Regions from separate parts of the Clostridium sp. CTA-17 genome, predicted to be linked through region 2. Evidence: riboswitches for the same ligand, from Rfam matches in the RefSeq annotation. Region 2 holds a riboswitch; each other region holds the start of a gene.

What was found. A riboswitch is a leader RNA that binds a small molecule or an ion and turns the genes downstream of it on or off. The one in region 2 is predicted to bind thiamine pyrophosphate.
Region 1: linked by a shared signal. The riboswitch ahead of tenA (thiaminase II) and the one ahead of thiD (bifunctional hydroxymethylpyrimidine kinase/phosphomethylpyrimidine kinase) in region 2 are both predicted to bind thiamine pyrophosphate.
Region 3: linked by a shared signal. The riboswitch ahead of thiS (sulfur carrier protein ThiS) and the one ahead of thiD (bifunctional hydroxymethylpyrimidine kinase/phosphomethylpyrimidine kinase) in region 2 are both predicted to bind thiamine pyrophosphate.

What each region holds. Positions count from the first base shown of each region.
Region 1 is NZ_BAAABF010000007.1:100,764-112,134, reverse strand. Features, by position in the region: gene ACYUCG_RS11780 (NAD(P)/FAD-dependent oxidoreductase) at 1-329, shown strand, start outside; gene ACYUCG_RS11775 (DUF1667 domain-containing protein) at 332-679, shown strand; gene ACYUCG_RS11770 (class I SAM-dependent rRNA methyltransferase) at 1,044-2,219, opposite strand; gene ACYUCG_RS11765 (hypothetical protein) at 2,381-2,695, shown strand; gene ACYUCG_RS11760 (hypothetical protein) at 3,092-3,481, shown strand; gene ACYUCG_RS11755 (ABC transporter permease) at 3,545-4,639, shown strand; gene ACYUCG_RS11750 (FtsX-like permease family protein) at 4,760-5,968, shown strand; gene ACYUCG_RS11745 (ABC transporter ATP-binding protein) at 5,968-6,633, shown strand; TPP riboswitch at 7,035-7,137, shown strand; gene tenA (thiaminase II) at 7,354-8,019, shown strand; gene thiT (energy-coupled thiamine transporter ThiT) at 8,019-8,624, shown strand; gene ACYUCG_RS11730 (ABC-F family ATP-binding cassette domain-containing protein) at 8,755-10,683, shown strand; gene ACYUCG_RS11725 (DUF1643 domain-containing protein) at 10,847-11,371, shown strand, end outside.
Region 2 is NZ_BAAABF010000002.1:360,714-372,084, forward strand. Features, by position in the region: gene galT (UDP-glucose--hexose-1-phosphate uridylyltransferase) at 1-1,447, opposite strand, end outside; gene ACYUCG_RS06020 (galactokinase) at 1,534-2,697, opposite strand; gene ACYUCG_RS06025 (aldose epimerase family protein) at 2,923-3,945, shown strand; gene mglC (galactose/methyl galactoside ABC transporter permease MglC) at 3,986-5,014, opposite strand; gene mglA (galactose/methyl galactoside ABC transporter ATP-binding protein MglA) at 4,986-6,533, opposite strand; gene mglB (galactose/glucose ABC transporter substrate-binding protein MglB) at 6,608-7,672, opposite strand; gene ACYUCG_RS06045 (LacI family DNA-binding transcriptional regulator) at 7,890-8,903, shown strand; gene ACYUCG_RS06050 (patatin-like phospholipase family protein) at 8,999-9,838, opposite strand; TPP riboswitch at 9,962-10,071, shown strand; gene thiD (bifunctional hydroxymethylpyrimidine kinase/phosphomethylpyrimidine kinase) at 10,145-10,939, shown strand; gene thiM (hydroxyethylthiazole kinase) at 10,951-11,371, shown strand, end outside.
Region 3 is NZ_BAAABF010000002.1:19,558-30,928, reverse strand. Features, by position in the region: gene ACYUCG_RS04485 (CPBP family intramembrane glutamic endopeptidase) at 1-37, shown strand, start outside; gene ACYUCG_RS04480 (DUF4179 domain-containing protein) at 177-1,541, opposite strand; gene ACYUCG_RS04475 (sigma-70 family RNA polymerase sigma factor) at 1,542-2,093, opposite strand; gene ACYUCG_RS04470 (DUF3783 domain-containing protein) at 2,265-2,693, opposite strand; gene ACYUCG_RS04465 (thiamine phosphate synthase) at 2,805-3,386, opposite strand; gene thiH (2-iminoacetate synthase ThiH) at 3,421-4,524, opposite strand; gene ACYUCG_RS04455 (thiazole synthase) at 4,537-5,301, opposite strand; gene thiF (sulfur carrier protein ThiS adenylyltransferase ThiF) at 5,425-6,234, opposite strand; gene thiS (sulfur carrier protein ThiS) at 6,310-6,504, opposite strand; TPP riboswitch at 6,628-6,731, opposite strand; gene ACYUCG_RS04440 (MFS transporter) at 6,778-8,478, opposite strand; gene ACYUCG_RS04435 (RelA/SpoT domain-containing protein) at 8,814-9,623, opposite strand; gene ACYUCG_RS04430 (DUF6483 family protein) at 9,675-9,974, opposite strand; gene msrB (peptide-methionine (R)-S-oxide reductase MsrB) at 10,032-10,475, opposite strand; gene ACYUCG_RS04420 (alpha/beta hydrolase) at 10,522-11,169, opposite strand; gene ACYUCG_RS04415 (hypothetical protein) at 11,311-11,371, shown strand, end outside.

The DNA of each region.
Region 1 (11,371 bases), on a different contig from region 2:
AGAATGCAGGAAAAAATGCTGCTAAATATATTAAAGGTAAAAAGAGATTAAATCATTTCACTGAAATAAAAAATGGAGAAAATATAAGTTATACAGTTCCTCAAAAATTTGAAATTGAATCTTTAGATGGAAATTTAAATGTATTTATGAGAGTTAGAAATGTATTTAAAAATAAACAAATAGTAGTTAGAGATGAAGAAGGAAATGTTATTCAAAGCTTTAAGAAACCTCATGTTGTTCCTGCAGAAATGGAGAGAATTACAATTCTTAAAGATAAGCTAAAAAATGCTAAAGGAGCAATAACAATTTCATTAGAGGATGGTGAATAATAATGGTAAAAGAATTAATATGCATAGTATGTCCTAGAGGATGTCATTTAACAGTAGATACAGAGTTAGAAAAGGTTACAGGAAACACATGTAAAAGAGGAGAAATTTATGGATTAAACGAGGTTAAAAATCCAACTAGAATAGTAACCTCAACTGTTAAAATAGATGGTTGTGATAATATGGTTATACCAGTTAAAACAGAGGAACCTATTCCAAAGGGAATGATATTTGATGTAATGAAGGAAATTAACAAGGCTTCTGTTAAACTTCCAATTAAAGTTGGAGATGTAATTATAGAAGACGTTTTAGGAACAGGTGTTAGTATAGTTTCTGCAAAAACAGTTTCATAAATAAATTAAGAAAGGTATCTGAGTTTTCAGATACCTTTCTCTTTTAATACATCTAATATTATATGTACATTAATTAGGATAGAATAAACAGTCCTAACTAGTGAGTAGCTTAAAATAGATATTTAAATATTTAAATTGATTATGACCATTTAACGAGTGTATGCCATTTATGTAAAGCACCTCATAGTAATAATATATTTAATATTTAAATTAATGATTAACCCTTAAATACAAATTTTAGAGTGTATGCCGATTTTGTAAGGCACCCCTTTATTTACAATTTAAGATATTAACTTTATATCTTTTTTGCTACACTATTATATTAACCAATATATTTTTTAATATGCATTAAATTAAAAAAATTCTAGAATACTTGGAATATGAAGAATTTTAAATAATATGATTCATCAGAGTTCCAAAGTATAGGATGGTCTGCACTTTGAGTTCTAACTTCTATTTGTCTTAAAGTTCTTCTAGCATCATGAGCAGCTTCGGCTACAGTTTTCTTTAATTGTTCTTCATCCATATAATGTGAACAAGAGCATGTAGCGAAGTAACCACCTTCTTTAACCATTTTTATTCCTCTAAGATTTATTTCTTTATATCCTCTTATTGCTTGCTTAACAGTATTTCTTGATTTTGTGAAAGCTGGTGGATCTAAAATAACAACATCAAATTGTTTTCCTTCTCTTGACCAATCTCCTAATACATCAAAAGCATTATGCTTTTCAAATTTAACCCTATCTTGAAGGTTATTAAGCTCAGCATTTCTAGTAGCACAGTCTACAGCATGTTGAGATACATCTATTCCTAAAACTGATTTAGCCCCTGCTATACCAGCATTTAAAGCAAAAGAGCCAGTATGAGTAAAGCAATCTAAAACATCCATATCTTTACATATTCTATGCATTGCAGCCCTGTTTTCTTTTTGATCTAAGAAGAAACCAGTTTTTTGACCATTTTCTAAGTCAACTATGTATTTAACTCCATTTTCAACTATTTGTATATCTGTATCAAATGGTTCAGTTAAGAAGCCTTTTCTTTGCTCTAAACCTTCTATTTCCCTAGTTTTTATATCACTTCTTTCATAGACACCTTTAGCACCGTATTCTTCAACTAGAATTTTAACTATTAGATCTCTATATTTATCCATTCCAAGAGTTGATATTTGAATTACATAATAATCTTCAAATTTATCAACTGTTAGACCAGGAAGGAAATCAGCCTCTCCAAAGATGAATCTACATGAAGAAGTATCTATAACTTTCTTTCTATATTCCCATGCAGTTTTAAATCTTCTCTTGAAGAAATCTTCATCTATTTCTTCATCTATATCTTTAGTCATTATTCTTATAGTTATTTTACTTCTGTCATTTATATAGCCTTTTCCTAAGAAATAACCTTTATGATTGTAAACTTCAACTATATCTCCGTTTTCATAATCTCCATCATATTCGTTTATTTCATCAATATATATCCAAGGTCTGCCTTGTTCAGCTTTTTTGTTTTTACCTTTGTGTAAATAAAACTTACTCGCCATTTAAATAGCTCCTTCCAAAATAATTCTTATAAGATTATAACATATTCTAGGCTTTCCAATAGGTTTAAAATGCATTTAAGAAAAATAAATTAGTACTTTAGAATAATAAGATAATATTTAATATATATTTCTAATAAGAGTAATTTTAAGGATTGAAAAAAATGATAAAAGCTATAGTTATTCCTACACCTAAAAGATTAAAGAAATACATAAGAGATACTGACTTTAAAAAGAAAGCGAAATCTTTTGTTACTCCAGAGAGAGCTATTATATATGGAACCATAGGAACAGGTGTAACCATAATGTCTCTAAGTGATGTACCAGCTAAACCTTTTGTTATAGGAAGTTTATTATATCATGGTGTTGCTTATGAAATTTTAGAAAAGTGGTATGATGAGTATGGCAATGATGAAGAGCTTAGAGAAATGATGATGCAAAGTAGAGATTATTGGAATAATTTTTATATGAGATTTTAAAATTTATTTAGAGACTATTATATATTATTTCTATAGATAGAATGATAATAATAGTCTTTATATATTTATTGGAAAAGTAGAATTATTTATAATAAATAAAACTATATACAATATAAATTTAAAATTAAATATGATTTGAATACAAATAAATAATATTGATTAGGTTTTTATGAAAACATGACCAGTTATGTATTAAAACATGACCAGTTATGCAAAATGTATTGAAAATATTTATGAGATAAATACAATAAAATTATGAAATATATGGAACTTGTTGAGTTATTATGAAAAATATCTTAAAAACTAGTTCTTTTCAAATTCATTATATTCTCAAAGTTTGAGAAGAGCAGTGTTCGTTTAATTTAACAGGTTATATTTAGAATTGGGGGGGAATTTATGAATAAAAAAATTAAAAAAGTTTTATTAGGTTCTATTTTAGGAGTTAGTATGATTAGTTCTTTAGCGTATGCTAAAACTAATACAGCTAGTTTATATTCAGGATCATTTCAAGCAACAGCAAAACTAACAACTGTTCATAATTATACAACTAATAATGTTGCTGATGCAAGAATCGATAGGACTTCAAAATTTGATCCTGAAAAGGGGGTTTGGGTAAGATTATGGTATAATGATATGTATAATATGGGGTATGATAAAGGGCAAAGATATGCTTCAGTACATGGTGAAGTTTGGAGTTGTAAAACATTTAACTCATATAATTACATAGTAAATTGGGCTAATACTGATATTGAGTATGATAAAGAAATAATTTCTCAAGCCCCTTAGTTTAAATTAAAAAGAGTTACTAAACTTATGTTTTAGTAACTCTTATGTTATAAGGAGTTCTATATGAAAAATTTAATATATATATCATTTAAGCAACTAAAAGCACATAAAATAACATCTATTTTTTTATTGATAGGATTTTTGATTTCCATATTGCTCATTTCTATAGGTATTAGTAGCATTGAACAAGAAAAGAATATGATACTACAAAGTAGTGAGGGTTTTAGTAAAAATACAATTATACTGAATGTTAGTGGTAGGAATTCAGACATATTTAAATCATTTTATGAAATTAATAAAGATTTAAAATTAGAAAATAGAATTTCTTTTAAAAATTTAAGTTGTTATATTGAGGGAAGTAGTGAACTTATAAATTCAATTACAGCCGAGCAATTTAATAATGAGTGGAAATATCCTTTGAAAAGTGGAAGATATTTTTCAAAAGAAAATATTTTAAACGGAGATAAAGTTGTTTTAGTAAGTGAAAATTATGAAGATTTAATAAAAGAAGGATATTTAAATATTGATGATGAAGAATATGAGGTTATTGGAATTATCGGAAATAACTTTGAAGATAAAATAGTAATGCCTATTAATTCATTGCCTCAAAAGGTTATTTCTGATGAAGATTATTCGCCAAAAGAAATTTACATAGATAACTTTGAGATGTATCCTACTGATATAGTACAGAAATTAAAAAGTAAATTTGAACTTGATAATATAAATGTTAGTTATGGAGATAATAGTTCTTTAAAAAATAACGTTAGGTTAGATTTAAAATCTAATCCAATTTTATTTTCATCACTTTTAATTTATCTTATTTCAATAATTAATATGATCAATTTATCCTTTTACTGGGTTAATGATAAAAGAAAGGAAATAGCCATAAGAAAATCTTTTGGTATAAGTAATAAAAATATAAGTAAGTTAATAATTACAGAGTTTATTGAGCTTACGTTAATTACAACAATAATTGCATTAATAGTACAGTTAATATTAAGTTTATTATTAGAGAACTTAATAAAAATTCCTTTAAGTTTAACTATTAATAATTTTATTGTAGCTATAGCTATTTCTATTTTTAGTGGAGTTATAACTGCAATAATTCCAATAATTAAATCTATTAAAGTACAACCTATAGAAGCGCTTAAATTATAGAAACTTTATAAACTTAAAGTGAGGTGAGTAATACTATTATAAATTTATTAGAAGTAGAGTTATAATTAAATTTTATGATAGTTTAATAATATGGATAAAATGAAGTTAATTTTAAAGTCTATGTTAAAAAAAAAGATTGTTGTAATACTAATGATATTTCAATTAACAGTTTCTTTATTATTATTATTTAATTTAATAATTTCGCTAAATAGTGTTAGTTATTTAGAAAATAAAATAAAAAATAAAATTGATACTGAAAGAAGTTATCATTTAATTGTAAATGTAAAATTGGATAGTGGGGAACAGTGCAAAAGAATAAATGAATTTGAAAAAGAAGTAAGCAATCTAAAGGGAGTAGACGGTATTGGTTCATATGATTATACTAATGTTGCATATGAAGAATTAATAAATGATGATGACTATTTAAAAATAAGGGATGAAATAACATTAGGTACATATTCTCAAAATGCTCTTGAAGCCTCTGATATAATAAATTTAGATTGGTATATGTTTAAATTAATGAACATAGAGGTTTCAGAAGGAAAAAATTTAATTGAAAATGATTTTGAATCAGTTAATGAAATTACACCAATACTTATAGGAAATAAATTTTCTAATGTAATAAATGTTGGAACTATATTAACAGATGAAATTACTAAAAAAAAGTATATAGTAAAAGGAATTATGAAAAAAGGTACAGAGTGGTTTAATGAAGGAACATACACTCAATCTGAATTTGTTAATTTAGATAATGAATTTTTAGTGCCTTATACCGGAACTGATAAAGATAATTTAGATGTATCAGGTGGAAGACTTCAAAGTATATTTTATAAATTAGATTCTAATATAAATAGTTCATCTACCAATAAGCAGATAGAAGATTTATATAAAAAAATAGTTGGAGAAAAAACTATAACTAAGAGTATTCAACAAGAAGTCGACTATTTTAATAAAAATGGAAAATCTGTTAGAGAATTTTTGATGTTTATAATAGGATTTTTATTTATTTCTTCTATTATTGGTATGAGTAGTGTTATGATTTCTTCTATAAAAAGTAGAGTTAGAGAAATTGGAATACAAGTAATGGCTGGAGCTAGTAAGAAATATATTAACAGTTTAATAATAGGAGAAATATTATTAATAAATTTAATAAGTTTAGTAATTGTATTAGCAATAAGTATTTTTATATTTGATAATATTAAATCTATGATAACTGTATTTATAATAAGCACAAATATCATAATTGTTATTACCTTATTAACATCTATACTTCCATTGATATTTTTAAAAAGATTAACACCAAAGGAATTGATTGGAGGAATTGAGTAATGGAAATTATAAGGCTTATAAATATTTCTAAAAAGTATGGCAAAGAAAATAGAACAACAGCTTTAGAGAATATAAATTTAACTATTAATAAAGGTGAATTTATAGCTATAATGGGACCATCAGGTTCAGGAAAATCTACATTGCTTAATATAATTGGAACTATGGACAAACCTAGTGATGGAAGTTACTATTTAAATGGAGTTGATATTTCTAATTTAAAAGATGAGGAATTAAGCAATATACGAAATAAGCACCTTAGTTTTGTTTTTCAGCATTTTGCTTTAATGAAGAATTATAGTGTTTATGATAATGTAGAATTACCACTAATATTTAGAAGAATGAAAAAGCGTGAAAAGCAAATTTTAATTGAAAGTACTTTAAAAGAATTAAATATTATAAATCATATAAATAAGAAAGTAACAGAGTTATCTGGAGGACAACAACAAAGGGTGGCTATAGCAAGGGCATTAGTTAGTGGTGCAGAAATAATACTAGCTGATGAGCCAACTGGTGCATTAGATCAAAAAACAGGAATTGAATTAATGGAACTATTAGTAAAACTAAATAGTGAAGGAAAAACCATAATATTGGTAACCCATGATGAAAATATTGCTTCATTTTGTAGCAAAAAAATTATAATTAAAGATGGTAAGATAATTGAATAAAAAACTTTTAAATGTTTTTATTTTATTAACTTGCATAGAAATTAACGATGAAATCATACTTCTAACGCTATATCCTTTCTGACCACGAGAGTTATATTTTTTTGAAGATTAAATATAATATCATTTAAATCTAATTGAGATAAAATCAGCTCTAATTTTATTTCGGTTTGAAATTTGATGATTTTATCAAATATAACTAAACAATTTTGTTGTATAATTATATTGAAAGTTTTTCCTTTATTTATTTAGATTTGTTTTCACTTATACTATACAACATTTCGTGTAAACTTTATTATCCTTTTGATTATAGAAGTGGACATGAGCAAATTAAAAATATGAATTTTACTCAAGTAAAAAATAACCTAGAATTTATTAGGGAAAATATATATAATTAATATAGACTTTATAGCTAGGGGTGCCTTTGGCTGAGAGATAACATTTCGTTATTAACCCTTAAAACCTGATCTGGGTAATACCAGCGTAGGAAAGCCTGTAGAAAGTTTTATAATAGTATTTTATATGTTTAGATTATTATAACTTTTTATAAATTAAGCTACATCCTACATGGATGTAGCTTTTATTTTTTATTAGAAATGTTATAACCAACTATGATTATAAACTAAAAAGTGTATGAAGTTTTTAGTTAGATTTTATAAAACTTTGAGGTAATTCTTATTTGGGCTATTAGGTTTAATCATAAGATTAAAGGAGATATAGAATATGAGATTTACAGAAAAATTATTAAAAGAAGCAATGCCTATATGGGAAAAGTATTTAGATCACCCATTTATAAAGGAAATTGGAGAAGGAACTCTAGATAAGAATAAATTTAGAGAGTATTTAGTTCAGGATTACCTTTATTTAAAAGAATATGCTAAAGTTTTTTGTGCTGGAGTAGTTAAAGCTAAAACTATGGAAGAAATGAAATTCTTTTATAATTCAACAAAGGGAACTATGGAGGATGAAACAGCGGTACATATAGAATATTTAAAAGGATTTGGTATATCAGAATTAGAAGCAGAGAAAAGAGAATATAAGAGTACTACTATAAGTTATACAAGCTATATGCAAGCAATAGCGTTAACCGGAGATTTAGATGAGATTGCTATTGCAACTTTACCATGTACATGGAGTTATAGCTATATAGGAAAATATATTTCAAAAAAATACTCTAACAAATTACAGGGGAATTTCTTTAAACCTTGGATTGATGAGTATGCTTCTGATGGATTTGATAAGTTTACAGATGAGTGGTTAGCTTACGTAGATAAAAAATGTTCAAACTTATCTGAAGAAAAACAAAAAAGATTAATAGATATATTTAAAAGAGCTAGTTTGTACGAACTTGATTTTTGGAATATGGCGTATGATGAAGGTGAAAAATAATGAGTGTTTATTTAGTAGCTTTAATTGGAATTTTAATATTAGGTTTATACATATTAGATTTAAGAAAACATAAAATTACAACAAGAGAAATTATCATGATTGGACTAAGTGTAGCTATTTCTTATGTGCTTTATATGATACCTTTAGTTAGATATCCTCAAGGTGGTGGAATAACTTTCTTTTCTATGCTTCCAATAATGCTTTTATCATTAGTATATGGAAGAACTGTTGGAGTTACAGGAGGATTGATATTTGGGCTTTTGAAAATATTAAACGGAGCTTTTATAGTACACCCAGTACAATTTTTACTTGATTACATACTGTCAAATATGGCTTTAGGACTAGCGGGATCATTTGAAATAGATAAGAAATATAAAATATTCTTTGGCTCACTTATGGCTGGTAGTATAAGTACTTTTGTAAGCATAATATCAGGAGTGATTTTCTTTGGTCAATATGCTCCTCCAGGAATGAATTTATGGATTTATTCAATAATTTATAATACAAGTAGTGCAGGAGTTGAAAGTTTATTAACAGCTATAGTGATAACAATAATGCCAATAAAAATGTTAGCTAAAAGAATGAAGCCTATAAATAATATATAGAAAATTTTAATAAGGAGTTGCATCATAATTAAATTAGATTATTTGATGCAGCTCTTATTTTAGTTTTGGAAGAAACTTGAGTTTATATTATAATGAAAATAAGATTTGTTTTGAAAAGGATGGATAATCGATGAATTTAATAACTCTTGAAAATATAAGTAAGAGCTATTCAGAAAAAATTTTAGCTAATAATGTATCTTTAGGAATAAATGAAGGAGAGAAGATTGGTCTTATAGGAGTTAACGGAACTGGAAAATCTTCTTTCTTAAAAATAGTTGCTGGAGTTGAAGAACCAGACGAAGGAACAGTAACAAAGGGAAATAGAGTAAGAATAGAGTATCTTGCTCAAACACCAGATTATGATGATAATGCTACTGTTTTAGAGCAAGTTTTTAAGGGTAACTCAGAGGAAATGAGAATATTAAGAGAATACGAAGAGTTACTTGAAAAAATAGATAAGGGTGAAGTTAAAGATAGTGATTCTGAAAGATTAATAAAGCTTCAAGGAAAAATAGATGCTTTAAATCTTTGGGATATGGAAAGTGAAGCAAAGAATGTTTTAACTAAGCTTGGAATAACTAATTTTGAAGAAAAAGTAGGAAATCTTTCTGGAGGACAAAAGAAGAGAATAATGCTTGCAGCTGCCTTAATAACTCCTTGTGAATTATTAATATTAGATGAGCCTACTAACCATTTAGATAATGAAACTATAAGTTGGTTAGAAGAATACTTAAATAGTAGAAAAGGCGCTCTTTTAATGATTACTCATGATAGATACTTCCTAGATAGAGTAACAAATAGAATATTAGAATTAGATAGAGGTAGATTATTTAGCTATGATGGAAATTATTCTGTTTTCTTAGAAAAGAAGATGGAGAGAATAGCCATAGAAAAAGCCAGTGAGGAAAAAAGACAAAATCTTATGAGAAAAGAACTAGCTTGGGTAAGAAGAGGTGCAAAGGCTAGAACTACTAAGCAAAAAGCTAGACTTCAAAGATTTGATGAATTAGTAAATCAAGAAGGATTTATTGAAAATGAAAATATAGAAATCTCTGTTATGGGAACGAGATTAGGAAAGAAAATAATAGAGATAGAACACCTAAATAAAAGCTTTGGTGATAAAAAGATTGTTGATGATTTTAACTATATAGTACTAAGAAGTGATAGAATAGGTATTGTAGGACCTAATGGAATTGGTAAATCAACACTTATGGGAATGATTGAAGGAAAAGTAGCACCAGATAGTGGAGAAATAATAAAAGGTGAAACTGTAAAAATAGCTTGCTTCTCACAGGAAGATACACATATGCATCCAGAGATGAGAGCTATAGATTACATAAAAGAAGCAGGAGAGTATTTACAAACTGCCACAGGTGAAAGAATAACTGCATCACAAATGTGTGAGAAGTTTTTATTTGATGGAACACTTCAGTGGACAATGATAGGTATGTTATCTGGAGGAGAAAGAAGAAGACTTCACCTTTTAAGAGTTCTAATGGAAGCCCCCAATGTGCTTTTACTAGATGAGCCTACAAATGATTTAGATATTGAAACTTTAAATAGATTAGAAGATTATTTAGACGATTTTGGTGGAGTTGTCATAACTGTATCCCATGATAGATATTTCCTAGATAGAATTTGTAATAAGATATTTTCTTATGAGGGAAATGGAAAAATAGATATTTATACTGGGAACTATGGGGATTATCTTCTAAGCAAAGAAGAAGAGGCTGTTAATAATAAAGAAAAAGAAGTGGCTGTGGATAAAAATAAAAAAGAGCCATCTGTGGATAAAAATAAAAACAAGGGCAAAGTATTGAAGTTCTCATTTAAAGAGCAAAGAGAATTTGAAACTATAGATGAAGAAATAATGACTCTTGAAGAAAAAATAGAAGAATTAGATTCTTTAATGGCAAAACATGCATCAGAGTATGGTAGACTTCAAGAACTGATGGAAGAAAAGGCAAAAGTTGAAGAAGAATTAGCATTTAAATATGAGAGATGGGAATATCTTAATGAGTTAGCAGCACAAATAGAAGAAAACAAAAAGAATAAATAAAATTTATTATCCTAGATAAGATATTACTTAAGTGAATAAATTAAATTTATATAAATTTGTAGAATTTCTAAAGATTCGATTATATACTAAACTAAAGTTAGAATATACTTAATACTAATATATTGAGTCTAAGGAACGAGAGTTGGTAAAAAGGGGAGCGCTTATGCAAAAGTATTGTAAAAATCAAAATAATATAAATATTTTATTAGATCATGAAAGTGGAAGAGGCTTTAAGGTTACTTTTACTATTAATGAAGAAGGAGAAAGTAATATATTAGTTATTACTAGAGCTCCAAAATCACATAATGCTGAAGATTTAAAAAAAGAGTTAAATAAGGCTATAAAATATTTAATGAATAATGAGGATGAACTTGGAATAATAAAAGAAATAAGTTTTGTATTCCTATTTCCTGTTATTGAATATAGCAAGGATGTGCTAGAAGAAGTTTATAATACCAAAGGCGAGCTATTCCTATGTGGAAATGATGGATTTATTGAGAATGGAGAATACTTAAAAAATGACTTAATAATATTTGAAAGTCTAATAAATAGTTCTCACATAATATTTGCTTGGGGAGAGCCAACGTCTAAAGATATTAGAAAGGTATATGAAAGTAGATTACATTACCTTTTAAAAGGATTTAAAGTTGTTAAAAATAACTGCTTTGATTTAAAGAAGTTTTATTAT
Region 2 (11,371 bases):
CATTTAGTTTAAAAACACCACAATGTTCTAAAACAGATACGAATTTATTTGATAATTCTTTATTTACAAAATCATTTAACTCTGTTGAGGATTTTAAATAATCAAATTTTTTCTTTAGTTCAAGAGCCCATGATCTGTGATATTCTTCAATATTATCTAAAGAAATTTCATTCTTTAAGTATTCTTTTATTTTTTTAAGCTCCTTTAGAAGTCTTCCTGGTAAAACAGCAAGTCCCATAACTTCTATTAGTCCTATGTTCTCCTTTTTGATATGATGAACTTCTTCATGAGGATGGAATATTCCAAGAGGATGCTCTTTAGAAGTTCTGTTATTTCTAAGAGATAAATCAACTACGAATTTTCCATCTTCTTTTCTTACCATAGGAGTTATTGTATTATGCATTTCCTTATTAGAATAAGCTAAGATATCTAAAGTTTCATCTGAATAATCTCTCCATTTTTTTAGTATTAAGTCAGAAGCCAATACTAGAGAATCTATATTTTCTCCTCTTAATCTTATAGTAGAAATTGGCCATTTAATAGCTTCACATTCTACATCTTCAAAGCCATTTATAGAAAAATCAAATAGTTTCTTAGCATCATTCATAGGGAATCTATGATTTCCTCCTTGATAATGTTCATGGGAAAGAATAGAACCTCCAACTATAGGTAAATCAGCATTTGAACCAGCAAAGTAATGAGGGAATTTATCCACAAAACTTAATAAATTTTTAAATGTTGAAATATCTATTTTCATTGGAACATGATCCTCTGAAAGTATTATGCAGTGTTCATTATAATAAAGATAAGGAGAGTATTGAAGCATCCAATTTCTATCATTAAGATTTAATCTTATCATTCTATGATTAGCTCTATCAGGATGAGTTACTGTTCCCTCATATCCTTCATTTTCTATACATAATAAACATTTTGGATAATTACTTTTAACAGAATTTCTTGCTAAAGCTATTTCTTTAGGGTCTTTTTCAGGTTTTGATAAGTTTATTGTAATATCCATAGTACCATATTTAGATGGTGCCTTAAAATTTATATTTTTAGCTATTCTATCAGTTCTTATATAATTTGAACTTTTACTTAAAGAGTAGAAATAATCTGTGCTTTCTTTAGGTGAAATAGCATATCTTTTATAAAATTCCTTGTTTATTAAAGATGGTGTAGGTAAAAATATATTCATGATATCACTAGAAAATATGTCTTTTGAATATAAAGCATCTTCTATGATGTTCTTTTCTATGGCTATATTTATTAGTTCATTTAATGTCTCATGAAAAGAAAGCGTAAGCTTTTCTCCACATGGAGTATAACTATTTTCATTAAATAGACTAAGAAGTCTATTTCTAGTATATACAGTGTCCATGTCTTCTATGAGATTATTATTTATTGATATTTCTATTAATCTATCTATTAAAGCATTTAAATTATACATGAAAAATCCCCCTTAATTAAATTGAAGAGGGCATGTATCAAAATAGGTTTTATTATTATATTTTGATACAGCCCCAAGGTTTTATTTTAAAGTTCAGTAGGACCATTACCTATAGAAGCAACATAGAATGATGCTTCATATCCTATAGCATCATTATAAGCCTGTCCAACATTTTTAATAAATTCATCAACATGATCATTATTAACTATTGCTATGGCACATCCACCAAAGCCAGCACCAGTCATACGGGCACCTAAAACTCCAGGTTGTTTCCAAGCGTTTTCAGCTAGGGTATCTAATTCTTTACCAGTAACTTCATAATCATCTCTTAGGGAAATATGAGACTGATTCATAAGTTGTCCAAATAATTCAAGATTATTTTCTTTTAAAGCTTTTACAGCATCTTTTACTCTTTCATTTTCAGAAATAGCATGTACACATCTACGTAATTTATTAGAATCTTCTATTTTATCTTTATATGTTTCAAATTCTAATGAAGTTAGTTCGCAAAGAGAAGAAATATTAGTATATTTCTTTAAAGTGTCCAAAGAATCATCACATTCTTTTCTTCTTTCATTATATTTAGAATCTGCAAGTTCACGTCTCTTGTTAGTATTCATTATAATAATTGAATTATCTCCTAAGTTTAAAGGAACATATTCATAATATAAGCTATTACAATCAAGTAAAATTGCCTTATCCTTTTCTCCTAGAGAAATAGCAAATTGATCCATTATACCACTATTAACACCTATATAAGTATTTTCTACCTCTTTACCTATTAGTGCAGCATCTACCTTTGAAATATTAAGAGAAAAGAAAGTATCTAAAATTTTTACTATTAACATTTCTAAAGATGCTGAAGAGGAAAGACCAGCTCCATTTGGAAGATTTCCATTGATAACTAAGTCAATACCCTTATCTATTTTATATCCTTTTTCTATAAGTACTTTTAGTACCCCTTTAAGATAGTTTGTCCAATTGTCCTCTTTTTTATAAGATAAATCATCTAAAGAAAACTCTATTATTCCAAGAGATTCAAAGTTAAGAGAGTAAGCTCTACAAATTCTATCATCTCTTAAGCTTGCTGCTGCAAAAGTTCCAAGAGTTATTGGACAAGGAAATACGAATCCCCCATTGTAGTCAATATGTTCACCTATAAGATTTATTCTTCCTGGCGAGAAAAATAATGAATTAGGTTCTTTACCAAAATTATTAATAAAAGTTGATTTAAGTTTATTTAATTCCATGATATACCTCCGAATAGAAAATCTGTAACTTAATTATACGATTACAAAAAATAAAAATCAATTGTTTTACTAAAAATTTTACTAATTTTTTGTTAAGTTATTTTTAAATATAGACTTTTTGATAAAATTCTTAAAACTAGTATGTTTAATAGAATAAAGATTATTGAAAAACTTATATTAAGTTGTTAAAATCAAATTATAGATATGAGAGGGAGAGTGAATAATTTGGTTATAGAAAGTAAAATTAATGATAAAATAAGTAAAATAGTATTAAAAAATAATAAAGTATCTGTGGAAATATTAAATTTAGGGGCCATTGTAGAAAAAATAAATGTAGATGATAGAGAGGGAAATAAAGAAAATATAGTCCTTGCTTATAAGGATGAGGAAAGCTATATTGAAAATCCTTCAAGTTTAGGTGCTGTAGTAGGAAGAGTAGCAGGTAGAATAGGAAAGGGTTCCTTTAAATTAAATAATAAGATTTATGAGTTAGATAAAAATAATAATGGAAACTGCCTTCATGGAGGATATAAAGGTTTTAGTAAAAAAATTTGGGATTATTCATATAATGAGGATGAAGAAAAATCTACAGCAACATTTACTTGCTTTAGCAAGGATGGAGAAGGGGGATTCCCAGGTAATTTAAAGGTTCAGGTTACTTATTCTCTTGAAGGAGACAAGCTTTCCATAGAATATAGAGCTTCTTCAGATAAAGATACAGTAGTAAATTTAACTAATCATTCATATTTTAATTTATCAGGAAACAATAAAAGAAATGTATTAGAACAAAAACTTTATATAGATTCAGAGAAAATATGTGAGTTAGATAAAAATTTGATTCCAACAGGAGCGTTTATAAGTGTAGAAAAAACACCTTTTGACTTTAGGGAGCCAAAAAAGATAGGCGAGGATATAAATAAAAACCACTTGCAATTAGAAATTGGATCAGGATATGATCATCCATGGGTTCTAAATAAGAAGGGTGATTTTGATGCAATCTTAGTAGATGAAGAATCAGGAAGAATTATGAAGGTTAAGACAGATCAAAAGGCAGTAGTATGTTATTCAATGAATTTTCCAGATGAATTGCCTTTAGAAAATGGCAAAGTAGCCAAAAAGCATGATGGAATATGTTTTGAAACACAAAACTTACCAGTAGGATATGATGATTGCTTCTTAGATGGAATAATACTTAAAAAGGATGAAGAGTATTATCAAAAAACAACTTTTAAATTTGAGTGTATATAAAAAATTGTATGGAAGAAATATTTCTTCCATACATTTTTTATTAGTTCTTTTTCATGTATTTTCTCATATCAAGAGCTACAGCTAGAACTATAATTAAACCTTTTATAACGAATTGTAAATAAGGGCTAACACCTATAAAAGCTAGACCATAGTTTATAACTTGGAATATTAAAACACCAGTTACTATTCCAGGAACAGTACCAACACCACCAGCAGTGGAAACTCCACCAACAACACAGGAAGCTATGGCATCCAGTTCATACATTTCACCAGTACTAGCAGTAGCACTACCAACACGACCAGCTTCTAGGGTACCTGCAAAACCATAAAGAACTCCAGCTAACATATAAACTAATAAAAGTGTTCTAACAACATTTACACCTGAAACCACAGCAGCTTCTCTGTTACCACCTATGGCATAAAGGTTTTTACCAAATTTAGTTTTATTCCATAAAGTCCAAATTACAGCTATTACAATAATTGCATATATAACTAAATAAGGTATTTTTATATTTCCATATATAGGAATGGAACCAAGTGTAAAATTACTAAAGGATTGGCTAAGACCACCTATTGGCATAGCTCCATATGGAGGTCTATCAAAGTATATTGAGTTAAGTCCATATATTCCTGTCATCATTCCTAGAGTAGCTATAAATGGAGGAACATTAAATTTAGAAACAACTAATCCATTTACAAGACCAACTATTCCACAAACAGCCATTGCTATTAAAATTGGAATGAATATAGGTAATTCAGGTAAATTAGGATACATTTTATATGCATAATCTCCAGCTTGAAGTAAAGAAGCTGATACTACGGCAGCAAGTCCAACTGTTCTACCAGCAGAAAGGTCAGTACCTTCAGTTAAAAGTATTCCTCCAACCCCAAGGGCTATTATTATACGAGAAGAGGATTGGCTTAATATATTAATAAAGTTTTTTAATGATAAAAAATCTGGTGAAATAATACAAATTCCTATTAATAAGGCCACTAAAACTATATAAATAGCATTATTCATTAACCATTGGCTATTTAAATTAAACTTTTTCTTTGATTTGGTTTGCATTGTTAACTCCTCCTGTTACTGATAGATATTTTGCAGATAGATGCATAATTTCCTCTTGGGTAGTTTCGTTAGCATTAACTATGCCAGAAACCCTACCATTACTCATGACTAGTATTCTGTCACATACACCTAAAAGTTCAGGCATTTCAGAAGAAACCATAATTATTCCTTTATCTTCTTTAGCAAGTTCATTTATAAGTTGGTATATTTCGAATTTAGCACCAACATCTATACCTCTAGTAGGTTCATCTAGAAGTAGTATTTCAGGTTTTCTAAGAAGCCATTTTCCAATTACTATCTTTTGTTGATTACCACCAGAGAGGCTACCGATTAGAGTTTTTTGACTTGGGGTTTTTACTTTCATTGAATCTATAACCCATTGAGTATCCTTAGATATTCTTCCATTTGCTAAAAGACCTGTTGAGGTTTTATAACTATCTATATTAGCTATTATAGAATTAAAATCTATAGGTAATTTTCCAAAGATTCCAGTTTGGCGTCTTTCTTCAGTAACAAGAGCAAAACCGTTTTGCATAGCCTTAAAAGGCTTACTGTTATCAACTTTTTTGCCATGTAAAATTATGTCTCCAGACCCCTTTTCTCTAAGGCCAAATAAGGTTTCTAAGGTTTCAGTTCTTTTAGCACCAACAAGGCCTGCAATTCCTAAAATTTCCCCTTTTCTAAGTTTAAAGGAAACATTCTTTAATTCATTTTTTGCATCACTAAGATTATTTACTTCTAAAATAGTTTCTTTAGGAGTATGATCCTTTTTAGGGAATCTATCAGTAAGTTCACGTCCAACCATAAGTTTTATTATTAAATCCATAGTCAGATCTGAAGCTTTTTCAGTAGCAATCCATTTACCATCTCTCATTATGGTAACTTCATCAGAAATCTCTAAGATTTCTTCCATTTTGTGAGAAATGTAAATTATACTTATTCCTTGCTTTCTAAGCTTGTTTATTATTTTAAATAGATGACTTACTTCTTTTTCTGTTAAAGAGGAAGTAGGCTCGTCCATTACTATTATTTTAGAGTTATATGAAACAGCCTTTGCTATTTCAACCATTTGCATTTGAGAAACAGATAGGGTAGAAACTTTATCCTTAGGATTAACATTTATATCTAAATCTTTAAAGATTTTTTCTGTTTCATCATACATTTTCTTTTCATCTATAAAAAGCCCTTTTTTAGGATATCTACCAAGCCAAAGATTATCCATAACATTTCTTTCTCTAACTTGATTTAACTCTTGGTGAACCATAGATACTCCATTATCTAGGGCATGTTTTGAATTCTTAAATTGTACCTTTTGGCCAGAAATAAAAATTTCTCCTGAATTAGGGTGATATATACCAAATAGACATTTCATTAATGTTGATTTACCAGCACCATTTTCTCCCATCAAGGCATGTACAGAACCTTTTTTTACTTTTAAGGTTACATTGTCTAAGGCTTTAACTCCTGGGAATTCTTTAGAGATATTTCTCATTTCTAACAGGTTTGAAGAGTCTTTCATCTTTTTTTACCTCCTGTTTTATTAAGGGCGTATATCAAAATTTATTTTGATATAGCCCCCTTATTTTTTATAAATTATTTATATGAATCTTCAGCAACGTTGATATTGTCTTTAGTTATTCCTACATATGGAACACGAATTGATTTTTTATCATCAAGTTTCCAACTAGTTCCATCAGTTATATCTTTTCCATTTACTAAATTCATACAAGAATCCACTAGAGCTTGAGCTTGGTTTTTGGCATCGTTTAATACTGTACCAGCCATTTTACCAGCTTTAATTTTATCTAAGGCTTCTGGGATGGCGTCAACACCATATATTGGAACAAATTTTTCAGGAGTTCCATCTAAATAGCCTGCTTTTTCAAGAGAAGAAATAGCACCTAAAGCCATTCCATCATTGTTGCAAATTACCATTTCTATATTGTCACCATTTTTAGCAATCCAAGCATCCATTTTTTCAGTAGCCTTAGTTGAATCCCACATAGCTGTATCCATTGCTAATTCTTCAGTTTCTATACCTGCCTTATTTAGTGTTTCAATAGAGTATTTTGTACGAGCTTCTGCATCAGGGTGACCAGGTTCTCCTTTAAGCATTACGTATTGGATTTTTCCATCACCATTTTTGTCCCAAGCAGGATTAGCTTTCCAACCTTCTGCCATTACTTCCCCTTGGATTATTCCTGATTCTTCAGAAGTTGTACCAACATACCAAACCTTATCATAGCTTTGCATAACAGATTCGTCTGGTTCCTTATTGAAGAATACTACTGGTAAGTTATCTGCTTTAGCTTTATCTACTACAGTAGGAGCAGATTTAGGATCAACTAAGTTTATTGCAAGAATATCAACACCCTTAGCTATCATAGTATCCACTTGTTCTATTTGTTTAGATTGATTATTTTGAGAGTCATTCATTAATAACTCGGCTTTTCCATCACAAAGTTTTTCTATATTTCTACGTTGGTATGACATGAAGTTATCTTCAAAACTATAAATTGTAGCTCCTATCTTAGGTGAATCGTTTTCTTTTGGTGTATCACCAGATGATCCAGTAGAGCCTGAACCTCCACCACAACCAACTAAAGTACCCATAGTTAAAGCTGAAATTAAAATTAGTGCTAAACCTTTCTTTTTCATAATAAGTCCTCCCTATTTTACCTTAAAACTTTATTGTAATTTTAAAACAATTATAACATAAATTGGAAATTAAACAAGAGATTTTTGTTAAAAAATAATAAAATAAGTATTATTTTACATTTATTTAGTTAAATTTTATAGATTGTATAAAGAAAAGGTTAGAAAATTTTAGTAAAAAAATATATAATATAAAATAAGAAAAGTAAGGAGTGATTATGTGGCTACTATTAAAGATATTGCAAAAGGTGCTGGAGTTTCAATAGCTACTGTATCTAGAGTTTTAAACTTAGATGAAACACTTAATGTGTCTGAAGAAACAAGAAAAAAAGTAATGGAAATAGCTGAAGAGTTAAATTATATACCAGTAAAAGAAAGAAAAAATAAAATAAAAAATTACACCATAGGTATAGTTTATTGGTATACAGAAATACAAGAATTAAACGATCCATATTTTCTTTCAATAAGAATGGCTGTTGAGAAAAAGTGTAGTGAAGAGAAAATTAAATTTAAACCAATAGATTTTCAAAAAATAATTAATGAAGGTACAAAAGAATATACAGATTTAGATGGAATATTAGCTATTGGAATATTTGAAGAAGAAGAGATAAGCTTAATGGAAAAGTTATCTAAAAACATAATTTTTGTAGATTCTTCTCCAGAGGAGTGGAAACACGATTCAGTAGTAGTAGATTTCAAATATGGAGTAAATCTTTGCTTAGATTATTTAACATCCTTAGGACATAAAGATATTGGATATTTAGGTGGTGAATCAATTCCACATAATGGAAATGAATCTACGAGAAAAGTAAATTATAGAGAAAAAACTTTTAAAGAATATATGGAGAAAATGGGAAACTATAAAGAAGAGTGGGTTCTAAAGGGAAGATTTTTACCAGAGCATGGTTATGAACTTATGAAGAGGATATTAAAAGAGAAGGATCTTCCTACAGCATTTTTTATAGCTAGCGATCCTATGGCCATAGGAGCTTATAAAGCAATATTTGAAGAAGGATTAAGGATACCAGAGGATATAAGTATATTAGGGTTTGACGATATATGTACTGCTAAATTTTTAACACCTTCCTTAACAACAATAAAAGTTTTTACTGATCATATGGGGAGTATTGCAGTTGATACACTTTTAGAGAGAATGAGGACAGGAAGAGAAATATCTAAGAAAATAGTTTTACCTGTAAAACTTATAGAAAGAGAAAGTTGTAAAAAACTTTAAAGATAAATTTACTTTTGTTTAACTAAAGAGACTACATGGAAATTTAGAGTTTTCCCATGTAGTCTTTTTTGATTATGTTTAAAATGTAACTAAGATTAAAATAAAGCTTTAATTTTTTCTAAGTTTTTTATACAGGCGTTATATCCTGAATTATAAGCATCTTCTAATTTGGTTACATCTTTTTCAAAGCTTTCAATAGCTTCATCTTCATTTGGCCTTATTATAATTGCCTTCCCATCTCTTTCTAATTCTTCACAAAATTTTATTGTTTCATTATATTTTATATGTCTTGATAAAAATGAATTTTTTAAATTAGGATATTTACGTCCAACTATTTTAGATGCTAACTTATTACTTTTTCCTAAAGTTTTTCTATAACTTTTAGGTCTAGTAAGAATTATTAAATGTTTTTCATTCCCATCTGCTATAGCTTTTTTTATTGGAATAGGATCTAAAAGTCCACCATCATAATATTCACTTCCATTTATTTTTATTGCTGGGAAAAGTATAGGGATAGCACAAGTAGCTCTCAAAGCCATATATTTTTCATCTTTAATTTTTCCATCTAAGTATTCTGTTTTTCCTGTGTTAGCATTTGTAACACCTACTAAAACTCTTCCCTTATAATTTGAAAGTGCATCAAAATCATAAGGGAAGAGTTTATTTGCTAATTCATCAAATACAAAATCTAAACCAAAGATGCTTCTACATCTAAAGAAGTTAGAAAGGCTTAAATATCTTTTATCATTTCTATATTTTTTTAATATTTCAATATTTCTTCCTTTTTGATTAGAAAAATATGAAAAACCATTAGTTATTCCTGCTGAAACTCCAATACAATAAGGAAATATTATATTATTGTCAAGAAGAGCATCCATAACTCCTGCACTAAAAATAGGACGAAAAGTTCCTCCTTCTAAAACTAAACTAACCATAAAATATCCTCCTAAGGTTCACGATATATTTAAGATTATAATCCTTAAATTAAAAAAATTCAAAAAAAGATATGTTGAAAAAGAAAAGGAGCTATGGTATCATTTGGATTAGAAAATAGCATAAAAAATAGCTAGGGGGGCCAGTAGTGTCTGGCTGAGATTAGAAATGAAATTTCTTGACCCTTTAACCTGATCTGGTTAATACCAGCGTAGGGAAGCCCAAGATACATATATTTAAATTGATTTTAAAGCATATATAGCCTTAGGGCTGTATATGCTTTTTCTTTTTTAGAAGGAGTGAAAAATATGAGTAAATTATTTAATGCATTAACAATTGCAGGGTCAGATAGTTCAGGGGGAGCAGGAATACAGGCTGATATAAAAGCTTTTTCCGCTAATGGAGTTTACGGAATGAGTATAATAACTGCCATAACAGCTCAGAATACTCAAGGAGTTTTTGGAATAATGGATGTTACTCCTGAAATCATAGAAAAACAGATAGAGGTTATTTTTAATGATATAGAAGTAGGTGCCATAAAAATAGGTATGGTATCTAAAATTGAATCAATAGAAGCTATAAGTAATGCTTTAGGAAGAGTAGAAAAATTACCTCAAATAGTATTAGATCCTGTTATGATTTCAAAAAGTGGATTTAAGCTTTTATCAGATGATGCAAAAAATACTTTGATAGAGAAATTAATACCAATAGCTACTTTAATGACTCCAAATTTACCAGAAGCAGAGGAATTGTTAGGTAGAGAAATACTTACAATAGAAGATATGAAAAAGGCAGCCTGTGATCTTAAAAAATTAGGAGCAAAAAATGTTTTAATTAAGGGTGGACATTTAGAAGGAGAGGCTACAGATATTTTATATGATGGTGAAAACTTTACTCTTTTTGATGAAGAGAGAATAGATACAAAGCATACCCATGGAACAGGATGTACCTTATCATCAGCTATTACAGCTAATTTATCAAAGGGAATGAATATAGTTGATTCTGTGAGATGTGGAAAAGAATATATTACAGGTGCTATAAAAAATGGGTTTGAACTTGGAAAGGGTGTTGGACCAACACATCATTTCTATAAATTTTACTAGGAGGAATAAAAATGGAAGTTTTGAAAAGAGAAAACCCTTTAATACATATGATAACTAATTATGTTACAGTTAATGATCTAGCACAAGTAACTATTAATTATGGCGGCTTACCTCTCATGGCTACACATCATGATGAATTAAAAGAGATAACTGGAATGGCTAATGGATTATTAGTCAATATAGGAACTCTAGAACCTTACCAAATGGAGTCATCAATGATTTCTATGAAAATAGCAAAGGAAAAAGGAATTCCCTCTGTTTTAGATCCAGTAGGTGTACAAGCATCCAAACTTAGAAGAGATTTTGCTAAAAAATTAATACTAGAGGGAGAGCCTTCACTTATAAAGGGGAATTTAGCTGAAATAAAAAACCTTATAGGTGAAACTTCAAATTCAATTGGAATAGATTCCTTTAATGATTCTTTAAGTGAAA
Region 3 (11,371 bases), 340 kb from region 2:
TACAGAATTGACTCGAAAAAAAATTGAAAATATTTAATTAAATTCAATAAATATACTGAATTCCATAACAAAAATAAAGCTTATACATATTTTATTGGGCGAATTAATAAATAAAATTTTAATAGAAAAAGGTCTGTGTCAAAAGTTTTATTAATTTTTGATACAGCCCCTTAATCTTATTTTTCAATATTAATGCTTATATTATTTCCAACTATTTTATAATTTTCTCTTGGAAACTCTATATTATATTTAGCATCTTTATTAAAATTCTCTATAGTTCCTTTAAATGAGTACCCTTCATTTGTAAGACCTAAGAATTCACAATTAATATCAACTTCTGAAAAATTTTCATTTCCCTCTATATTCTTCTCTATTTTAGTGATTTTGAATAAATCTCTAACTGTGCTTATATATCCCTTAGCAGTTAAACTAAATTCAAGATTTTCTCCATTTTGATAAGTGTTTATTTCATATAAAGCACCATTATTCTCATTTTTTATTTCCATACTTCCCTCTTTAATTAATTCAGCATTAATATCATCAAATCCATTCTTTAAAGCTGGTATTAATAATACATTTTTATGTTTTTTCTCAATATCTTCAAATATTAAGTTTCCACTTCCATTTAAAATATTGCTACTATCATCAAAGCTATAATTAAATCCTTTAACTTCTATAGGGATACCTTTTTCATCAAGAATTATAGGTTCTAATAAATATCCCCTAATATCTTCTTTATTTTCATCAATCTTACCTAAGGATTTATAATTTAAAATAGATTGAATAGGAGTATTAGTTAAGTTTTCTATTTTAAATTCAATACCATTATAATTTATAGTTTCTTCTATGTTATATACATACTTATCTATATCATTTGAATCTAAGCTAAGCTGAAATTTATATTTTTCAGGATATCTCCCCTTCCAATTTCCGTATAAATCATTTACTAAAAATGTTAAGTTAACTTTTTCTCCTAAATCACTCATAGTAAAATCATATTCTGCTATCCCAACATACGTGTTATCATCAATAAATTCTCCATCATGATTTAAATTTCTATAATATATAGATTCCCTATCTCCACTATCTATTATAGGAAAAATAATTGGCTTTTTATTTTTATCTAGCTTACTGCGACTTTTTATTTCATATGTTATTCCTAATCTTGATCCATCATAATAAACATCATTTAATATCATAGTTGTTCCCAAAAATGAATCCTCTAAATTTATATTTTTTCCTTTTTCTTCATAATAACTTTCTCCTATATTTAATATCTTTTTAATGCTCGAAAATGTAGCTTTTAGCGCTTCATTATTTTCAGCATAAACATTAAAAACACTTCCTAGTGTTAAAACACCAATTAATGAAAATCCAATAACTTTTTTATATTTTTTCTTTTTTCTTATATTGTTTCGTTCCGGTAACTCATTTAACACTTTCATCATTTTATTTTTAAATTCATCACTAGCTCTTAAATTTTCTTTCTTTCCTATATCCCTAAGTTCTTTATCAAATTCTTTCTTTAAATCTTTTCCCATTTAAACTCCCCCTATAATTTTAAAAAGTTTTTCTTTTCCCCTACTTAATCTTGATTTCACAGTTCCCTTAGGTATATTAAGAATTTTACTTATATCATTTATGGATAAATCCTCAAAATAGAATAATTCTATAACAACTCTAAACTCTAAATTTAAAGTTTTAATTGCCTCCTTCAAATCAATTTCACTTATTTTTTCATCAGAAGTTTCCAAAGCAAATATTTCTGATACAGGTATTATCTTATTTCTCTTATTTAGTATCTTGTTACACTCATTTATAAATATCCTTGTTATCCAAGTTTTAAAATATTCTTCATTCCTTAGATTTACTATATTTTCATAAGCTTTTATTATCATGTTTTGAACAGCATCTTCCACATCATACTCATTTTGTAACATCCTTTTACTAACTCTATAAAAGAAATCCATATTTTCTTCAATAAGAAAAATAAACGCTTCCTTATCACCTTCCATTGCTAAATTTACTTTACTCTTTATTTTCTTTTTTCTATTTTTCAATATATTAAACTCTATTAAATTTCCTATTTCCATTACCCCTCCACTTTTATTTACATAGCTATTTTTTTATTCACTATTTAGATTCTCTGTGTAAATAAAAAGTTCCCTAAAAGCAAAAAAAATCTACAGGTAAAATATCTGTAGATTTTAAGTATAAAAAATATTTAATTTCTCTGTATTAATACAAATTAAAAACTTTGTAAATTAGTTGTTTTCGTGAGTAGTCATATCTCCTGATCTTAATGCTCTTCTTTCAGCTATTAAATTTTTAACTAAAACATCAATAGTCCAATTAATAGACGTTTCTGTAACCATTGCAACTAACGGTCTTTGTATGCCTACTTTTTTTAGATTTTCTAAAAATATATGAACTTTTCCAGGAGCTATGGCATTAAATATTATTGCTCTTTCTTTAACTCCTTCACCTTCTGTTTTTTCAATTTCGTCTTCTAATATATTCTTTATAGTTTCTTCTCCATTTTTAGAGTTTAAAACTATTTGATCTTTTATTCCCATTATTCTAGCAAAGTTTTGTATTTTCTTTAATTCTTTATTTCCAAAGTTATATAAGATTACACAACTTCTTCCTTCTTGTTCACTTCTATCTGAAATATCTATTCTCTCAAATGACATAATCAATTCTCCTTTGATAACAAATTGTAATTATTAATTAATATCAATTATATCATATTTCTATTAATAATCATATAATTTACACTTTTCTTTAAGTAAGCCTACATATATTTAAAGAACTTTAAAAGTATTTAGGCACTTCTTTATATTATTACTCATAAATAAAAGTGACATACATGCAAAATCATCAGCACCAGCCCCTAATACTTTTTTAAAGTTATGTTCATTTATTCCTCCTAAGGCTATGACCTTGCAATTTACCTTTTCCTTAATTTCTTTTATAAAATCAATTCCCTTAGGAGTTGCACCCTTCTTACATTGTGTTTCAAAAATAGGAGATACTAATATATAGCTTGCCCCTAATCTATCAACTTCAATGGCCTCTAAGATAGAGTGAACAGATACTCCAACCTCTAAGGATTTAACATCTTCTAAATTTCTCTTAAAATCCTTAAAGCTTAAATGAATAAACTTCTCCTTCAAAATCCTTGTTGCTTCAATATTGGAATTTATTATTATATTTGTTTCCTTTGGAACTAAATCTCTTATTTTTATATAAACCTCTATTAATTCCTCTGTACTTAAATCTTTTTCTCTTAAAATTATATTTTTAACACCATATTTACCTGCTTCCTCTATGGTATTAAAATATTTTTCCCTATTTACTAACTTTCTATTGGTTATTAAAAACATAAAAATCACCATTTTATAAAATTAAAAACTTATTTTAAAATCTATGCCAATCCTTAAATATAGGTTGATACCCTTGACTTTTTATTAATTCCTTAACTTCACTTACAGAACTTTCATCATTTATATCAAATTGGCTTGTACCTTTTTCTTTTAAAGAATGACCTCCAACTTCAGTAGAAACTCCAGCACTGATTTTACTCACTCCTAAGGGAATTAAATTTCTTCTAAAATCCTTTCCTTCTCTAGTAGATATATTTATTCCCCCTTGAGGATCAAATAGTCTATAGGCTAAAAGTATTTGAACTAGCTCCCTATCATCAACTTCATTTAACTTTTTAAGCCCTCCTTCACAGGGTCTTATTCTTGGCACTGAATAACTTATATCTATATGAGGATACTTATCTCTTAAATATTTTCCATGCATTGCTGTAAAGAAGGCATCTATTCTAAAATCAGCTAATCCTAATAAGGCTCCTATACTTATGCTTCTCATTCCAGCTTCTGCTCCTCTCTCTGGAGCTTCTAATCTGAATTTATAATTTTTCTTTGGACCAGCCACATGAACCCTATCATATACTTTTTCATCATAGGTCTCTTGATATACAGTAAGCCCTTCAGCACCTGCTTCTACCACCTTTTTATATCCCTCTTCTGTCATTGGATATATTTCAATGGTTATGGAAGGAAATTTCTCTTTCAAAGTTTTAATGCTCTCTTCTATATACTCTACTGGAGTATGATATTCACTTTCCCCTGTTAATATTAGAATATGTTTAAATCCATCCTTTGAAATAGCTTCCCCCTCTTTTTCTATTTCTTCTTGATTTAATTTTTTCCTACATATTTTATTTTCTACATTATACCCACAATATGAACACTTATTTACACAATAATTTGAGATATACATAGGTGTATATAGTAATATTGTCCTTCCAAAATATTTTAAGGATAGATTTCTTGCTTCTTGAGCCATTTCTTCTAAAAACTCTTCTCCCATAGGAGATATTAAATTAAGTAAATCCTCTGGTCTCTTATTTCTTTCATAAATACTTCTTAATACATCTTCCTTTTTTACAGAATCAAAATATCCATAAAAATCAAAATCTCTATATTTTTCTACTACATCATAAAAACTCAATTAAATCATCTCCTAATCTAAAAATCCAGTAAGTGGAGATGAAGCATTTCCAAACTTTGATTCTCTTCCCATTTTAGCTTCATAAGCTAATCTGCCACCTTCTACTGCCATTTTAAAAGCTCTAGCCATATTTATAGGATCTTCTGAGGATGCTATGGCAGTATTAACTAAACAAGCTGCCGCTCCCATTTCCATGGCTTCCATAGCCTGTGATGGCTTTCCTATACCTGCATCAACTATAATAGGAATATCTAATTCATCTATCATTATTTGAATCAATTCTTTAGTCTTTAACCCTCTATTGCTTCCTATAGGTGCACCAAGTGGCATTACAGCTGCCGCTCCAGCTTCTATTAATCTTCTTCCTGCATAAAGATCTGGACACATATAAGGAAGGACAATAAAGCCTTCATCAGCTAATACCTTAGTTGCCTTTATGGTTTCTTCATTATCTGGAAGCAAATACTTAGAATCTGATATAACTTCTATCTTTATCCAGTTTCCACATCCCATAGCTCTTGCTATCCTTGCTATTCTAATAGCCTCCTCTGCATTAGTTGCCCCAGAAGTATTAGGAAGTAGTATTACATCCTTAGGTATATTTTGAAGAATATCCTCTTCCTTATTATCTAAATCTACCCTTCTTAAAGCTAAAGTTATAACTTGAGAGCCACTTCCCTCTAAAACATCCTTTATTATTTCATTTGAAGGATATTTACCACTTCCAACAAAAAGTCTATTTTTTATTTCTACTCCACCTATTATTAACTTGTCCATAAAAAACTCCCCTTTTCTACTCACTACTCTTCTTATTTCTTCATATTTTAGACTAGTATTTTATTTTTTATATATAAACTCTGTCTAAAAAGCAATTAAAATTCACTCTATTTTTACTATTATTTATTTTTGAAATTCTATTTTATTAACAGCTATATCTATAACTAAATTAGCCATGTGATTTGCACATATAGCCACTCTAGGAGCCATTAATCCACAGCCTTCCCTAGCTTCATTTACTAAATCTCCACAAATATAAAACTTATCTGTTATTTGCTTTGTTTTTATTAAATTTGAATCATAAAAGCCAGCCATTCCTGAAGAGGAAATCAAAAATTTGTCCTTCATATTACTTAAAACATAATTAGCTAATAAGGCTTTGTAATCTGGATTATCAAAAGCTTCTATTATTATGTCAGCTCCTTGTAAAATACCCATATTATCTTCAGAAAGCTTAAGATTTAAAGCTTCTATTTTTATAAAAGGATTTATTCTAATTAAGTTTCTTTTTAAAGCAGTTACTTTAAATTCTCCAATATCCTCAATATAATACTGTTGCCTATTTAAATTAGAAGGTTCTACTATATCAAAGTCTACTAAACTTATACTTCCAACCCCTATTCTTCCTAAGGAAATAGCAATATTAGATCCAAGGCCTCCACATCCAGCTATTAAAACCTTAATTCTTTTTAGTTTTTCATGAATACCTGGTGTATGCCTAGATACCATTAGTTCTTCTAACTCCTCTTTATTAGGCATAATTCCCTTTTTTATAAAGACAACCCTATCTCCATCATTAAGCTCCTTATCTTCTACAAGTGGAAATCCATTTAAAACTATAACATGAGAATCAGGAAATTCTTCATTTTTTAAAGAATACACTGTGCAATTTTCTTTTACCTCTCTCCACTTTTCATTAATCTTTATATTCATAAAGGCTCCTCTTATCTTTTTTCTCTTTTATTTTCAATGACCTTTTATTGTTTAGACTTCTTAAATCATTCTTAATCATCCTCCACCAACAAAGGCAATAATCTCAATTACATCTTCATGATTAAGTAATATTTCATTATAATTACAGGAATTAACTATCTCTTTGTTTAGTTCTACAACAACCCTGTTACTATTTACATTTAAACTTTCTAGTAAATCATAAACTGTATTAAGTTCACCCTTTTCTAACTTCTTACCATTAACAATCATCTTTTCACCTCTTTCCCAATAACTATCGCTTTTATACCAACAAAAAAGGTTTAGCAATATTGCTAAACCTTTAAAAATATATTCTCTAATTAATCATAATAATATTTTCTAATATGAAAAATCACAACTTAAAATATACTTCCCTACGTTGGTATTAACCAAATCAGGTTATTAGAGTTAGGATTAAAAATCCCTCTCAGCCTTTTACAGCACCCCTAGCAATATCTTAAAATTATTTATTTTTATTTATCATAACTCAAAAAACATTTTTTATCAATTAGTTTTTTCCTTATTTTCTAATCTTCTATTTTTCATTGTTATTAAATTATTATTTAACATAGCTGTTAATATTAATCCTATTAAAGCTATAATAGCACATGTTAAAAACAATTTAGTATATCCAGTATTCATTGTTTGTTGGAATGCAGTTTCTATTGCATTTTTAGCTCCATCTAAACTTTGCATATATGATTTTTCAATCATGTCAATGTTCATATGAGGATTATTAGCAAACTTGTCTCCTAAAGTTGCAAATTGTGATTGTACCATTCCTTTTATAAGACTAAATATATTCGTAACACTAGCATTTCCCATTGAATTAGCAAAGCTTGAAGCTCCACCACTGTTTGACATTATATTAGACATTCCATCCACATGTGGCATAACTTTTTGTAATGCTTCTGGTACTCTTCTACCAGCATCTGATATAAAGTTAATAAGAATATTGGGTGAAACTGCAATACCTATAGATTTAACTAATGATACTGCTGATTGTCCAACTGTAGCCTCATTATCCGGTACTAAGCTAAGCATTAAATAGTTTATTGGTGTTCCCATAGAGAAGCCTAACCCAAATCCCATAATAGCTAGTCCTATTACTAAATTAACCATACCTGGGTGTTTAGTTGTTACATATCCTTGATAAAGGTTACCTATTATAACTAAACACATACCTATTAATAATACTTTTTTAACCCCTATTTTATCAATAAATTTTCCACCTAAAGGTGCTGCTATACCTACAAATATTGCAAATATTGTAACTATATATCCACCACTCCCCATTGGAGTTCTTAATATATTTTCACTAAATTGAGGAATAAATACTGTTGCCATTAATCCACACCCTACAACAAAGCTTAATATTAAAGTTATAGCTATTTCCTTATTAGTAAAGTAAGATAAGTTTATTACTGGATCTTCGGCTTTTCTTTCTACCCAAACTAATACTGGAATTGATATTATAAATATTAAAAGATATGGCCAAACATCTAGTGATTTTATTGAATTAGTGAAATCATAGAATCTTAAGTTTGTAGCTCCATACATTAATGATAAGATTAATATGGTTAATACACCTGAACCAAGAATATCTAACTTCTTAATTCCTTGTGCAGAAGTATTTTCTTCTAATTTAGTTGCCATAAGTAATATTATTATACTGATTGGAACATTTACTAAGAATAAAAAGCCCCAGTTTTTATCTCCAAAGATAGAAAGTATTCCAGAACCTAAGCTTGGTCCTACAACTGTTGCTATTCCATATATTCCTCCAATCATTCCTAAAGCTGAACCTCTTTTTTCCACTGGGAATGATGTTCCTATGTACGCTGTAGCTATTGGCATTATACCTCCGCCACCTATTGCTTCTATAGCCCTTGAAAATAATAAAAATGTATAACTATTTACATAGTCTGATATTCCACATAGTAAGGAACCTAGTCCAAATAGAGTTATTGAAACCATGTAAACTTTTTTTCTACCATACTTATCAGAAAGTTTTCCCATAAGAGGCATTGATACAGCATATGCTAAGGTATATATTGTTACAACCCAAACACTAGCATTCTGTGAAACTTTTAATCCCTCAGCTATTATATCTCTTGCTGGTGAAACTATGCCAGAATCAATAGCTCCCATGAATATTCCTAGTAAAAAGACAGCCATGGTAATTCCAACTGATTTTTTCTTCATTATTGTCACCCTTTCTTAAGTTTTTACTTATTCTAAGTGTGACTTTTATTAATATTATTTTTTTAAATACTATTAATAAAACTCACAGTGAATTATGTTCAGTTTACTATCTAAAACTTCTAAAATCAAAGTTTGAATTTTCTTAAATTCTCCCAAAATTCATTAAAACCCAGTATTTATTTTATTTTTATTCATATTTAGTTAATATTTTGTTAACATTATATTTTCTAAAAATTAAGGGCTATATCAAAATAAAAGTATAAAACCTATAAATAGTGTCTTACTCAATATTTGTAAGTTTTATTCACCAATTATTTTGATATAACCCATTTTAGCTATTTTAACTGCTCAATTTGTTCCTTTAATTTTCTTATTTCTTCATCTTTTTCTTTTAGCTTAGTTTCATAATAGTTGTCTTTATCATCTAAATTATTATTTAGCATATTTATTAAAGAAGCCATTTCATCTGCACTTCCTACAATTCTGTTAAAAAGCAAAAGATTAGATTTTAATATCTCTGGTATCTCTTGATGGGAATATCTTAGTCTATGATCAATTTCTCCATATCCTTCCTCAAAAATAGTCCTTACTTGTATCTCAGCTATTGTTGTACTATCTTGGGTAAAATTTAGTTCAACTAAATAATGAACTGATCTATATCCTGATTGTCTTGATATAACTTCAATACCCAGATTATCAAATATACTTCTATCATCTCCATCTCTTATATTTGCTGTTATTTCAATTACATTCCAAGTCTTTATTATGAAATCATGTATATCCTTCCATTGATCCTTAAATATATGTAAAACTCTTATTCCTATTAAATCAGTTATTTCATTTTTATAGTTATACTCGTTAAAGTAAAAATCCTCACCATATTTTTCTTTTCTATCTTCTGTTTTTCGTATTATTTTTTCTATTAATCTATCTGGATTTTTTATCCTTGATTTAACAGAATGAACATTTTCATTAGAACGAAGTATATTTGCTATAAAATCAGCTTGATTATAATAAGACCCCTCAAACTTTACAAAATCATTATATATTCTCTCTAAATCTTCAAATTTAATTTTATTTTTTTCTATGTGTTCTTCTACGTGAGGATATTTTTGAAGAAAAACTTCTTTATTTAAACTTCTCATAACTATCTCCCCTTGTTTTAATTTATTGTTGTATGTAATACACTATAAGCTCTATTTCTCTATTAACCTCTTTAAATCTTCTAAACCTAAATCAATTTCCTCTTTGGAGAAATTACATTTTTTTAGTTCTTCTTCACTTTTATTAGCTAGCAAGTTATACATTTTTTCTCCTATTTCATATATTTCAATAGAAGGATTTTTCTCTGCTTCTTTAAAAAGCATATCCTCTGCCTCATCAATTTTACCTTTAGATATTAATCCTCTTAAAGTTATCCAAAAAATATCATCCTTTGAATAAGTATCAGCTAAAAGAAAATCATTTTCTCCATCATTATTTAATAAGAATCCCATTAAAACACCTACTTTTCTATTTCCTTTTTTATATGCTCTTTTTTAAAATACATAACTCTATTTAAAAAGCTCTAAATATTCTTCATATCCATTTTTCTTTAATTCTTCCTTTGGAATGAATTTTAAAGAAGCAGAATTTATGCAATATCTTAATCCACCTAAATCCTCTGGTCCATCACAAAATACATGACCTAGATGTGAATCTCCTAATCTACTTCTAACTTCTGTTCTAATCATTCCATGACTTTTATCTATCTTTTCTTTTATTATGCTTCTATCTATTGGTTTTGAAAAGGCAGGCCATCCACAAGAAGAGTGAAATTTATCCTTTGAAGTAAATAAAGGCTCTCCTGTTGTAACATCTACATATATTCCTTCTTCATTAAAATCCCAATATTCATTTGTAAAAGGTCTTTCAGTTCCATTTTCTTGAGTAACATAATATTCTTCCTCAGTTAAGATTTTTTGTAATTCCTCTTTTTCTTTCTTTGTATATTTCAAAATGATCACTCCATTTTTTATTTATTATTATTTTAATGCTTTATATTTACATTCTTTCAAGATAATCTTTTATATTTTCAATTATTATTTCTAAAGCTTTAATACTCTTTAATACATTTCCTTTTATACATAATGAATGTCCAGCATCATCTATTTCTAATACTCTTAATCCTTCATATTTTATTTTCTCCAAATTCTCTGAAGATATTAAAGTATCCTTAGTGCCAGTTATTATTAATCCTTCTTTATCTAATTTCTCTTTAAAGGTTTCATTGATAGGAGTTAAATAAATATTTTTAATATCAATATCACAATTTTCTTTAATTTCTTTATGTATTTTACTTTGCAATACTGTACCTAGACTTTTACCTATAAGAATAATTCTCTTATATTTTCCTCTTCTAAGTTCTAAGGCACTAAAAATAACATCTAAACTTTCAAGGAATAATTCCCTAATATCATTTTCATCATGTCTATTAAAAGGTTCTCTACTAACTTGAAATCCATATTCTATTCCTAAATAATCAAATTTTAAATCTAAAATAAGTTGTTTAGAATAATCTAAAAGTGCTTTATCCAGGGTGTACCCAAGTCCAGGTAATATTACAGCTAAAGTATCACTTTCATTACAAATTAATTTATTCTTAGTTATACATTTCCACATTGATTGTTTCTCTATATTAAGACTATTCATATTTTACTCACCTTCTTTTTAAATTCTATTATATAATTATATGTTAAATTTTTTCAAGGAAGAAAAATTTATATTTTTCAAAGGATTTTCTATAAAATGGAAGAATATATAATATAATCTCTCTTTTAGAAAGGAGTTCTCATGAATATTGATAATATAAAAGAAGTTCAAGCAAAAAGCAATAAAATGATCTCTGAAATTC